DNA from 4 places in the Enterococcus sp. AMC1251 genome. Region 1 is predicted to be linked to each of the others. Evidence: predicted binding sites of a transcription regulator. Region 1 holds the regulator's gene; each other region holds the start of a gene.

Region 1 (2,208 bases):
GCGATTATAACGCCGGCTTAGCTCAGTTGGTAGAGCATCTGATTTGTAATCAGAGGGTCGAGGGTTCAAATCCTTTAGCCGGCATCCAAACTGCGGAAATAGCTCAGTGGTAGAGCACCACCTTGCCAAGGTGGGGGTCGCGGGTTCGAACCCCGTTTTCCGCTTAGCCTTTTCAAAACGCCGGGGTGGCGGAACTGGCAGACGCACAGGACTTAAAATCCTGCGGTGAGTGATCACCGTACCGGTTCGATTCCGGTCCTCGGCATTGCTTTGAAACACTATGAATGGCAATTGTGAAATTGACAGAATAGGGGTTGAAAAGTATAAAGCACCCATAGCTCAACTGGATAGAGTGCTTGACTACGAATCAAGAGGTTAGGGGTTCGACTCCCTTTGGGTGCATAGTTGAAATGTTTGACTGCGATTTAGAAGGTAGTGAGTATTAGTTCCTTTTAAGCGTTTAGTCTTTTTTTTATTATTTAGCTACGGGAAGTAGCTCAGCTTGGTAGAGCACTTGGTTTGGGACCAAGGGGTCGCAGGTTCGAATCCTGTCTTCCCGATTTAAAGAACAGAGTGATTACTCTGTTCTTTTTTGTTCATTTGAATAATTAGCTAGTTCAATGTATTTACCTTTTCTTATCAATTCGGGCATTCTTCTTTATTAAACACTTGAAATTATGTATAATTAAGGTCAGTATTAGTCAAGGGAAAAGGATGAGTGTGATGAGTAATCAAAATACTTCGGATTTAATAGAGGCATATTTAAAAAAAATTCTTGAAGAAAGCAGTAAAATTGAGATTCGTAGAGCCGAGATGGCTCACTTATTCAATTGTGTTCCCTCCCAGATTAATTATGTTATCAATACACGCTTTACGATTCAACGAGGCTATTCTGTTGAAAGTAAACGTGGTGGTGGTGGATATATTAGGATCGCTAAAGTACAAATTTCTGATAGTGATCAACTACTAAAGCAAATAGCCCAATTTACTGGGAGTGAACTTTCGGAAAAAGATGCACTAATTTTTGTGCAAAAGTTGTATGAAGAAGAAGTTATTACCAAAAGAGAAGGAAATCTGATGTTGTCTGTTCTTGGAAAAACAGTTTTAGGCAAAGCGGGCTCAAATGAAGATTATTTACGTGCTCAATTAATGCATTCATTTTTAGAACGTTTGAGTTACGAGGAGGAATGATAGTATGGACGAATTATTTACAGAAAGTGCCAAGGCGGTATTAGCTATTGCACAAGAAGAAGCAAAATATTTTAGACATCAATCTGTGGGGTCTGAACATTTATTATTAGCACTAGTCTTAGAACCGAATGGAATTGCAGGGAAATCATTGCGTCAGTTGGACGTTGATAAAAATGATATTCGTGAAGAAATAGAGCACGTAACTGGCTATGGAACCGTTAAAGGATATCCTAAAGGTGCCTATTTACCTTATTCTCCTCGTGCAAAACAAATTTTTGCTTATGCAGGCGATGAAGCGAAACGTTTAGGCGCGCCAAATATTGGAACAGAACATATCCTACTTGGTTTATTAAGAGATGAAGATATATTGGCTGCACGTATTTTATTAAATTTAGGGTTAAGTTTGTCTAAGATGCGTCAGTTATTGATGAAGAAAATAGGCATTACTGATCCACAAATGAGTGGGAATGTAGGGCGTCGTCGTAATAATCAAGCTCAAAAAGCTGCGCCAAAAGGAACACCAACCTTGGATTCATTAGCGCGTGATTTAACAAAATTAGCGCGTGAAAATGATTTAGATCCTGTAGTCGGGCGTTCGCAAGAGGTTAGACGATTAATCCAAATTCTAAGTCGTCGTACGAAGAACAATCCTGTTTTAGTTGGTGAACCTGGTGTTGGTAAGACTGCCATTGCTGAAGGACTAGCTCAAAAAATTGTGAACGCTGAAGTTCCTGAGGATATGTTGGAAAAACGCTTAATGATGTTGGATATGGGTGCCTTAGTTGCCGGTACCAAGTATCGCGGTGAATTTGAAGATCGACTAAAAAAAGTAATCGATGAAATTTATCAAGATGGCGAAGTGATTTTATTTATTGATGAATTGCATACCTTAATTGGTGCAGGTGGTGCTGAAGGTGCGATCGATGCATCGAATATTTTAAAACCAGCCCTTGCAAGAGGAGAATTGCAAACGATCGGTGCAACAACACTAGATGAATACCAAAAATATATCGAAAA
Region 2 (2,208 bases), 930 kb from region 1:
GCTGAAGCGGTAAAAGTAGCAAAAGAAGCCGGTATTCGCCCAATCATGATCACAGGCGACCACAGAGATACAGCAGAAGCAATCGCAGCACGTCTTGGTATCATCAAAGAAGGTGACGATGATGCAGTAATCACAGGTGCTGAACTAAATGAATTATCTGACGAAGCCTTTGCGAAAGTTGTTGACCATTATTCAGTTTATGCTCGCGTATCACCTGAACATAAAGTTCGTATCGTGAAAGCGTGGCAGCAAGAAGGGAAAGTCGTTGCTATGACAGGCGATGGTGTGAATGATGCACCAGCCTTAAAAGCTGCAGACATTGGTATTGGCATGGGAATCACTGGTACAGAAGTATCAAAAGGTGCCTCTGATATGGTCTTAGCAGATGATAACTTCTCAACAATTATTGTAGCGGTTGAAGAAGGACGTAAAGTTTTCTCAAATATTCAAAAAACGATTCAATATCTACTTTCTGCCAACTTAGGGGAAGTATTAACACTCTTTATCGCAACAATGTTAGCTTGGGATACCTTGCTACCTGTTCATTTATTGTGGATCAACTTAGTAACCGATACATTCCCAGCAATTGCTCTAGGTGTAGAACCTGCTGAGCGTGACGTGATGAGCCATGCACCTCGCGGAAAGAAATCAAACTTCTTTTCTGGCGGTGTTTTAAGCAGCGTGATCTATCAAGGGATTACACAAGGTGCGTTAACTTTGATTGTATATAAAATGGCGATCGAATTTCCAGCACATACAGCGGCAAATATGCCGAACTTATCAGCAACAGCCTTGTATGATTTACAACATGGTGATGCTTTGACAATGGCCTTTGCTACATTGGGCTTGATCCAATTGTTCCATGCATTTAACGTGAAATCTATTTACCAATCAATCTTTAAAGTTGGCTTATTTAGAAATAAATCATTCAACTGGGCAATCTTAGTATCGTTCCTATTACTAGCAGCAACGATATTAATTCCAGGATTTAACGATTTATTTAGTGTAACTTCTCTAGATGCTTACCAATGGGCAATCGTTGCTGGAACATCATTTGCGATTATTCCAATTGTTGAGATTGTAAAATTTGTTCAACGCCGAATGGGTAAGAGCTAAGTTAAGCAAGATTAAAATGAAGGTATTTCCAAAGGAGCTGCTTTTGCTCCCGTTGTTTATTCGGTTCCTTGAGGCTGGGATGTGACTCGAAGAGTTATGTCTCAGTCTCGTTCTTTTTAATGGGAAAATACTGTAAAAAAAATCATTTTTTAAGGTCAAAACAAGTCAAAAAAGTGGACAAATTTTCAGATTGCGGTATTATTAATATAGATATTTAGCTTTAAAATATGGAGGTTATTAGATATGAACTATTTAGATGAAAATGAAGAAACAGAAGAAAAACAACAATCCAATGCATTTATGAAAAAATTATTTGAAGAACGAACCATTTTGATTTACGGTGAAATCAACCAAGACCTTGCTCGGGAAGTAACTTCTCAACTGCTTTTACTTGCTGCCATGGGGGATGAGCCAATCAAAATTTTCATTAATAGCCAAGGTGGACACGTTGAAGCTGGAGATACGATCCATGATATGATCAAATTTGTGAAGCCAGAAGTGATTGTGATCGGAACAGGTTGGGTCGCAAGTGCCGGGATTACAATTTATTTAGCTGCTGAAGCACAGAACAGATATAGCTTGCCAAACACTCGCTACATGATTCATCAACCAGCAGGTGGCGTCCAAGGACAAAGCACAGAGATTCAAATCGAAGCAAAAGAAATTATTCGTATGCGTGAACGTGTAAACCGTTTGATTGCAGAAGCAACAGGTCAAACATACGAAAAAATCGCAAAAGATACAGATCGTAATTTCTGGATGTCTGCTGATGAAGCCAAGGATTATGGCATGATCTCTAAAATTATCAAAACAAGTGATGAAATCAAATAAAGAAAAAACTGCAAGCTAAAATGTTTGCAGTTTTTTTGCTCTAAAAATATTCTTTTGCAAATTCCACTTGTCATACACCTATAAAAAAGTGTAAAATTGAGTGATTACTAAAAGAAAGTAGGAAGAAATATGAAACCAAATTTAGGCTATTATGTGCAAAATATCAATGATATCGTCAAGGAAACAGAAGAAGTTGGCGAAAAGATGAACGACTATTATGAAGAAGTTCGCAAAGCAATTGACGAAGAAAAGGTATCTGAA
Region 3 (2,208 bases), 1.4 Mb from region 1:
AGTGAGTAACCAAAAGGATCAAACTACCGATGAAACGACGAATACTAAAAATAAAGAAGAATCTCAATCGATATTTACGGCAGTTTTAGTTGAAGATGCCGAGAAAAATGATACGGTGGATCAATCGATTCGATTAGTTTTGAAAGATGTCGAAGCAGTTGAAGATCCAGAAAAAATAATTAACATGATGAAAAATGATGGTGTTATTTTGAATGTATCAAAGGAACAATTAGCTGATGGAATCACTGAAAGTGATTTGAAAGCCGGCGATAATATTCAATTTACGATAGCTGGGGTACCTGCAATGACGATGTCAATTCCACCTCAAGTCGCTGGGAATTCAGTCGTTATTGTTGAAAAAAATAAATAAATAAATAACAAAATAATCAATGTCGCAAAGTGAGTAGTCACGAATTTTGTAACGTTGGTTATTTTATTTTTATAAATTAAATGCTATTTTTCATTAAAAAATGAATAAAATAGATTGACAGCTGGTTTACGATGATAATATAGTTTCACCTGTAAGATAACTAAATAGATTTGTTAGGTAAGGCTCCTATACAAAAACAGGCACGTGTCCAAAACATCGAGAGATTCTAAACAGGTAGAATAGAAATTGTCCATTGATTTATCATAAAAATAGGTGAAAAAAATAGTTAAATAATCATAGTTTTCGTTTGACCTTTACTGACCAATTGAGTATAATTACTTTATAAGCTCAAGAATAATTAGACCTTAGACCTTTAAAAAAATAGTACAAAAGACCTAATGTCTTTTTGATAAATTAACGATACTATTTATATAGTTGAGATTATGAGCTATATTATGGAAAAAAGATGAAAATGGAATGTGATCAAAAAAGTCACAGTCGATTTTCCCCATTTTTCTGTCAAGGCCGAACAGGCTCGTTACACTTTAACATTATCTAGCTACGCGGGTTAGCTCAGCTTTTAAATTTAGGAGGTAATTCTATGAATATCGAAAAAATGACAACGACATTACAAGAGGCAATTGCAGAGGCGCAACAGGTAGCAGTGACTCGTCATCATCAAGAAATTGATATTGCACACCTATGGAAGATTTTTTTGCAGCCGAATCATTTTGGGCGTAATTTTTATACAGACGCTGGGGTTGATATAGAAGCTTTTGAACGAGAAATCGATAAAGCAATCGACGAATATCCAAGTATTCAAGGTAGCAATATTCAATATGGTCAAAGTATGAGCCAAAATCTGTTTAACTTATTAGGTGAAGCAGACAAACTTAGAGAAGCATTTCAAGATGAATTTCTAGCAACTGAAATTGTGATTTTAGCATTGATGAAATTAAAAAATTATCGTTTAACAAAATACTTAACAAGTCAAGGAATCACAGAAAAAGAACTACGTAAAAATATCGAAGATATGAGAGGGGGAGATCGTGTGACTTCTCAAAATCAAGAAGAACAATACAAAGCATTAGAAAAATATGGGGTAGATTTAGTACAACAAGTGAAAAGTGGCAACCAAGATCCTATTATCGGTCGTGATGAAGAGATCCGTGATGTGATTCGGATTCTTTCTCGAAAAACAAAAAATAATCCCGTTTTGATTGGTGAACCAGGTGTCGGTAAAACAGCAATCGTCGAGGGATTAGCCCAACGAATCGTTCGTAAAGATGTACCTGAAAACTTAAAAGATAAAACAATCTTTTCATTAGATATGGGGGCATTGATTGCAGGAGCTAAATTCCGTGGTGAATTTGAAGAACGTCTAAAAGCTGTTTTAAAAGAAGTGAAGAAAAGCGAAGGCCGTATCATTTTATTCATCGATGAAATTCACAATATCGTTGGGGCTGGCAAAACAGAAGGCAGCATGGATGCTGGAAACTTGTTAAAACCAATGTTAGCGCGTGGAGAACTACACTTGATTGGTGCAACAACACTAGATGAATACCGCCAATATATGGAAAAAGACAAGGCTTTAGAACGTCGTTTCCAAAAAGTTTTAGTGAAAGAACCAACTGTAGAAGATACGATTAGTATTTTACGTGGATTAAAAGAACGGTTTGAAATTCATCATAGTGTTAATATCCATGATAACGCATTAGTCGCTGCAGCAACTTTATCTGATCGATACATCACAGATCGTTTCTTACCAGATAAAGCCATCGATTTAGTCGATGAAGCGAGCGCAACGATTCGTGTTGAAATGAATTCAATGCCGACAG
Region 4 (2,208 bases), 1.0 Mb from region 1:
TTTTGTTTGCCTAAACCAACACGATTACGGCGAATGGCTTTGGATACTTTATCGACAGCAGCATCTTGCCCAATGACATTTGCTTTCAAATCAACAGCTAGGTTCTTCAATTGTGTTTGTTCTTTTTCTTTCAGATCACCAACAGGAATACCTGTTTTTTGCTCTACGATTGCTTCGATAGTGCTCTCATCAATCACAGGTGTTTCTTCATCGCTGATTTGTTTATCCTTCATTGTTTGTAATTTATTGATCTGATCGCGATAGTAAGCCGCTTTTTCAAAATCTTCTTCTGCAGAAGCTTGTTGTTTTTGTTGTTCAGCATCAGCAAGTTTCTTCTCAATTGTTTTAGGATCAATGATTTGGATTGTCAAGTTCATTTTAGAACCAGATTCATCTAATAAATCGATGGCTTTATCTGGTAGGAAACGATCTTGGATATAGCGATTTGATAAGTTAGCAGCCGCTTTGATCGCTTCATCCGTGTATTTTACATGATGATAATCTTCATAGCGTTTTTGCAGACCTTTAAGTATGGCAATTGTTTCATCTACTGTCGGTTCTTCTACACGAACAGGTTGCATTCGACGTTCTAAGGCAGCATCTTTTTCTATAATGCGGTATTCATTTAAGGTTGTTGCACCAACCATTTGCAGCTCTCCACGAGCAAGTGCCGGTTTCAAAATGTTTCCTGCATCCATATTCCCATCGCCAGTAGAGCCTGCACCAACAATTTCATGAACTTCATCAATGAATAAGATGACATTTTCTGCTTGTTTGATTTCGTCAATTAATTTTTGCATACGTTCCTCAAATTGACCTCGAATGCCGGTGCCTTGAACTAATGAAACAACATCCAAACGAATGACTTCTTTGTCTAATAATTTTTGAGGAACATCTCCATCAACGATTTTTTGCGCCAAACCTTCGACAACAGCTGTTTTACCGACACCAGGTTCACCGATTAAGACGGGGTTATTTTTTGTACGGCGATTTAAGATTTCAATCACACGTTTAATTTCTTCATCACGCCCAACCACAGGATCGATCGCACCATTTTTTGCAGCTTGAGTAATATTGATACCGTATTCACCTAATAAGCCATTTGTTTGAGTAGCTCCTCCTCGAGGTGGTTGTCCACCGTTAAAGCCATTTCCGTCGCCAAATTGAGTAGGTGGTACTTGACCATTAGGATTCCCTTGTTGTTCCTGCATTTGACGAGATAAAGAACGGTATAGATCATCTAAACTTCCAAAACCAAAAGGATCTTGTTGTGACATTGTTGGTTGATTATCGTTTGCTTGTGCTTTTAATTTTTGATAGCAGCTCTGACAATAGTCTAATTGTTTTCTTTGACCATTAACATTTGCATATAAGTGAATTGTAGCTGGATTTTGTTGACAATTTTGACAAACCATAGGATAAAACACGTCCTTTCATATATAGAGCTAATATTGTTTCAAAGTCCTTGTAATAAAGTCAAATAATTAGCTGACCATTTTTGACCTTTGAAATTATTATAGCATTTTTTTGACAAGAATCAAGCAATTGAACTCGTTTTGAAATGTTATCTTTTAGTTTTATAAATAAAGTGACTTAAAAAAATGCTGGGTTCAAAAGACAAAAAAATAACCGTCAGCTATAGCTAGTTCGGTTATTTTTTGATAATTGAAATGTGACATCGTCTTAGAGGCTAAATTATCCTCAGACATCATTTCTTTTTTAGAATCAAGTAGAGTGGAATGCCTAACATTAGGGAACCGCCAATAATATTTCCTACGATCGATATAAAAATATTATTTAACATTAATAGAGAAATATCTACTTGTCCTAATGTTATTTCCATCACATATAAACCAATATTTGCAATACAGTGATCGAAACCTGCAATTACAAATGTTGAAATTACCAAGAGCATGATACTAGTTTTTGCCATTTCGTTGTCTATTTTTAAAGCAATGTAGGTGGCAATGCACACTATAAAGTTACAGAGAATTGAACGAATAAACAGTGTATCAAAACTAAAATTCAATTTTGTTTCTAGCAGTGTATTTATATATGGATTCACTATATGGGTGAAAGATTGGCTTTTAACAAACAACCACAAAAACCATGAAACACCTGCAATGTTACCAATTAAACAGATAAACCACATTTTCCCCATCTCTGTAATGCTTCTGGTTCTATTGAAAATCGGAAAAATAGTTGTTA

Evidence for each region. The regulator CtsR, encoded in region 1, represses protease genes until heat stress. The targets are predictions, from matches to a motif close to TTGGTCAAAAAAGGTCAAANA.
Region 2: a site for CtsR is predicted at 1,268-1,288, ahead of AC4BBR_RS11765 (ATP-dependent Clp protease proteolytic subunit). Genes of this name have one in related genera too.
Region 3: a site for CtsR is predicted at 675-695, ahead of clpB (ATP-dependent chaperone ClpB). Genes of this name have one in related genera too.
Region 4: a site for CtsR is predicted at 1,486-1,506, ahead of AC4BBR_RS04370 (ATP-dependent Clp protease ATP-binding subunit). Genes of this name have one in related genera too.

Annotation. Positions count from the first base shown of each region.
Region 1 covers NZ_CM177098.1:3,429,556-3,431,763, reverse strand. Annotated here, with positions in the region: tRNA gene AC4BBR_RS16235 (tRNA-Thr) at 12-84, shown strand; tRNA gene AC4BBR_RS16230 (tRNA-Gly) at 93-164, shown strand; tRNA gene AC4BBR_RS16225 (tRNA-Leu) at 180-265, shown strand; tRNA gene AC4BBR_RS16220 (tRNA-Arg) at 329-402, shown strand; tRNA gene AC4BBR_RS16215 (tRNA-Pro) at 487-560, shown strand; gene AC4BBR_RS16210 (CtsR family transcriptional regulator) at 724-1,191, shown strand; gene AC4BBR_RS16205 (ATP-dependent Clp protease ATP-binding subunit) at 1,196-2,208, shown strand, end outside.
Region 2 covers NZ_CM177098.1:2,495,744-2,497,951, reverse strand. Annotated here, with positions in the region: gene AC4BBR_RS11770 (cation-translocating P-type ATPase) at 1-1,116, shown strand, start outside; gene AC4BBR_RS11765 (ATP-dependent Clp protease proteolytic subunit) at 1,360-1,947, shown strand; gene AC4BBR_RS11760 (hypothetical protein) at 2,077-2,208, shown strand, end outside.
Region 3 covers NZ_CM177098.1:1,341,553-1,343,760, forward strand. Annotated here, with positions in the region: gene AC4BBR_RS06215 (hypothetical protein) at 1-370, shown strand, start outside; gene clpB (ATP-dependent chaperone ClpB) at 972-2,208, shown strand, end outside.
Region 4 covers NZ_CM177098.1:929,899-932,106, forward strand. Annotated here, with positions in the region: gene AC4BBR_RS04370 (ATP-dependent Clp protease ATP-binding subunit) at 1-1,415, opposite strand, end outside; gene AC4BBR_RS04375 (formate/nitrite transporter family protein) at 1,709-2,208, opposite strand, start outside.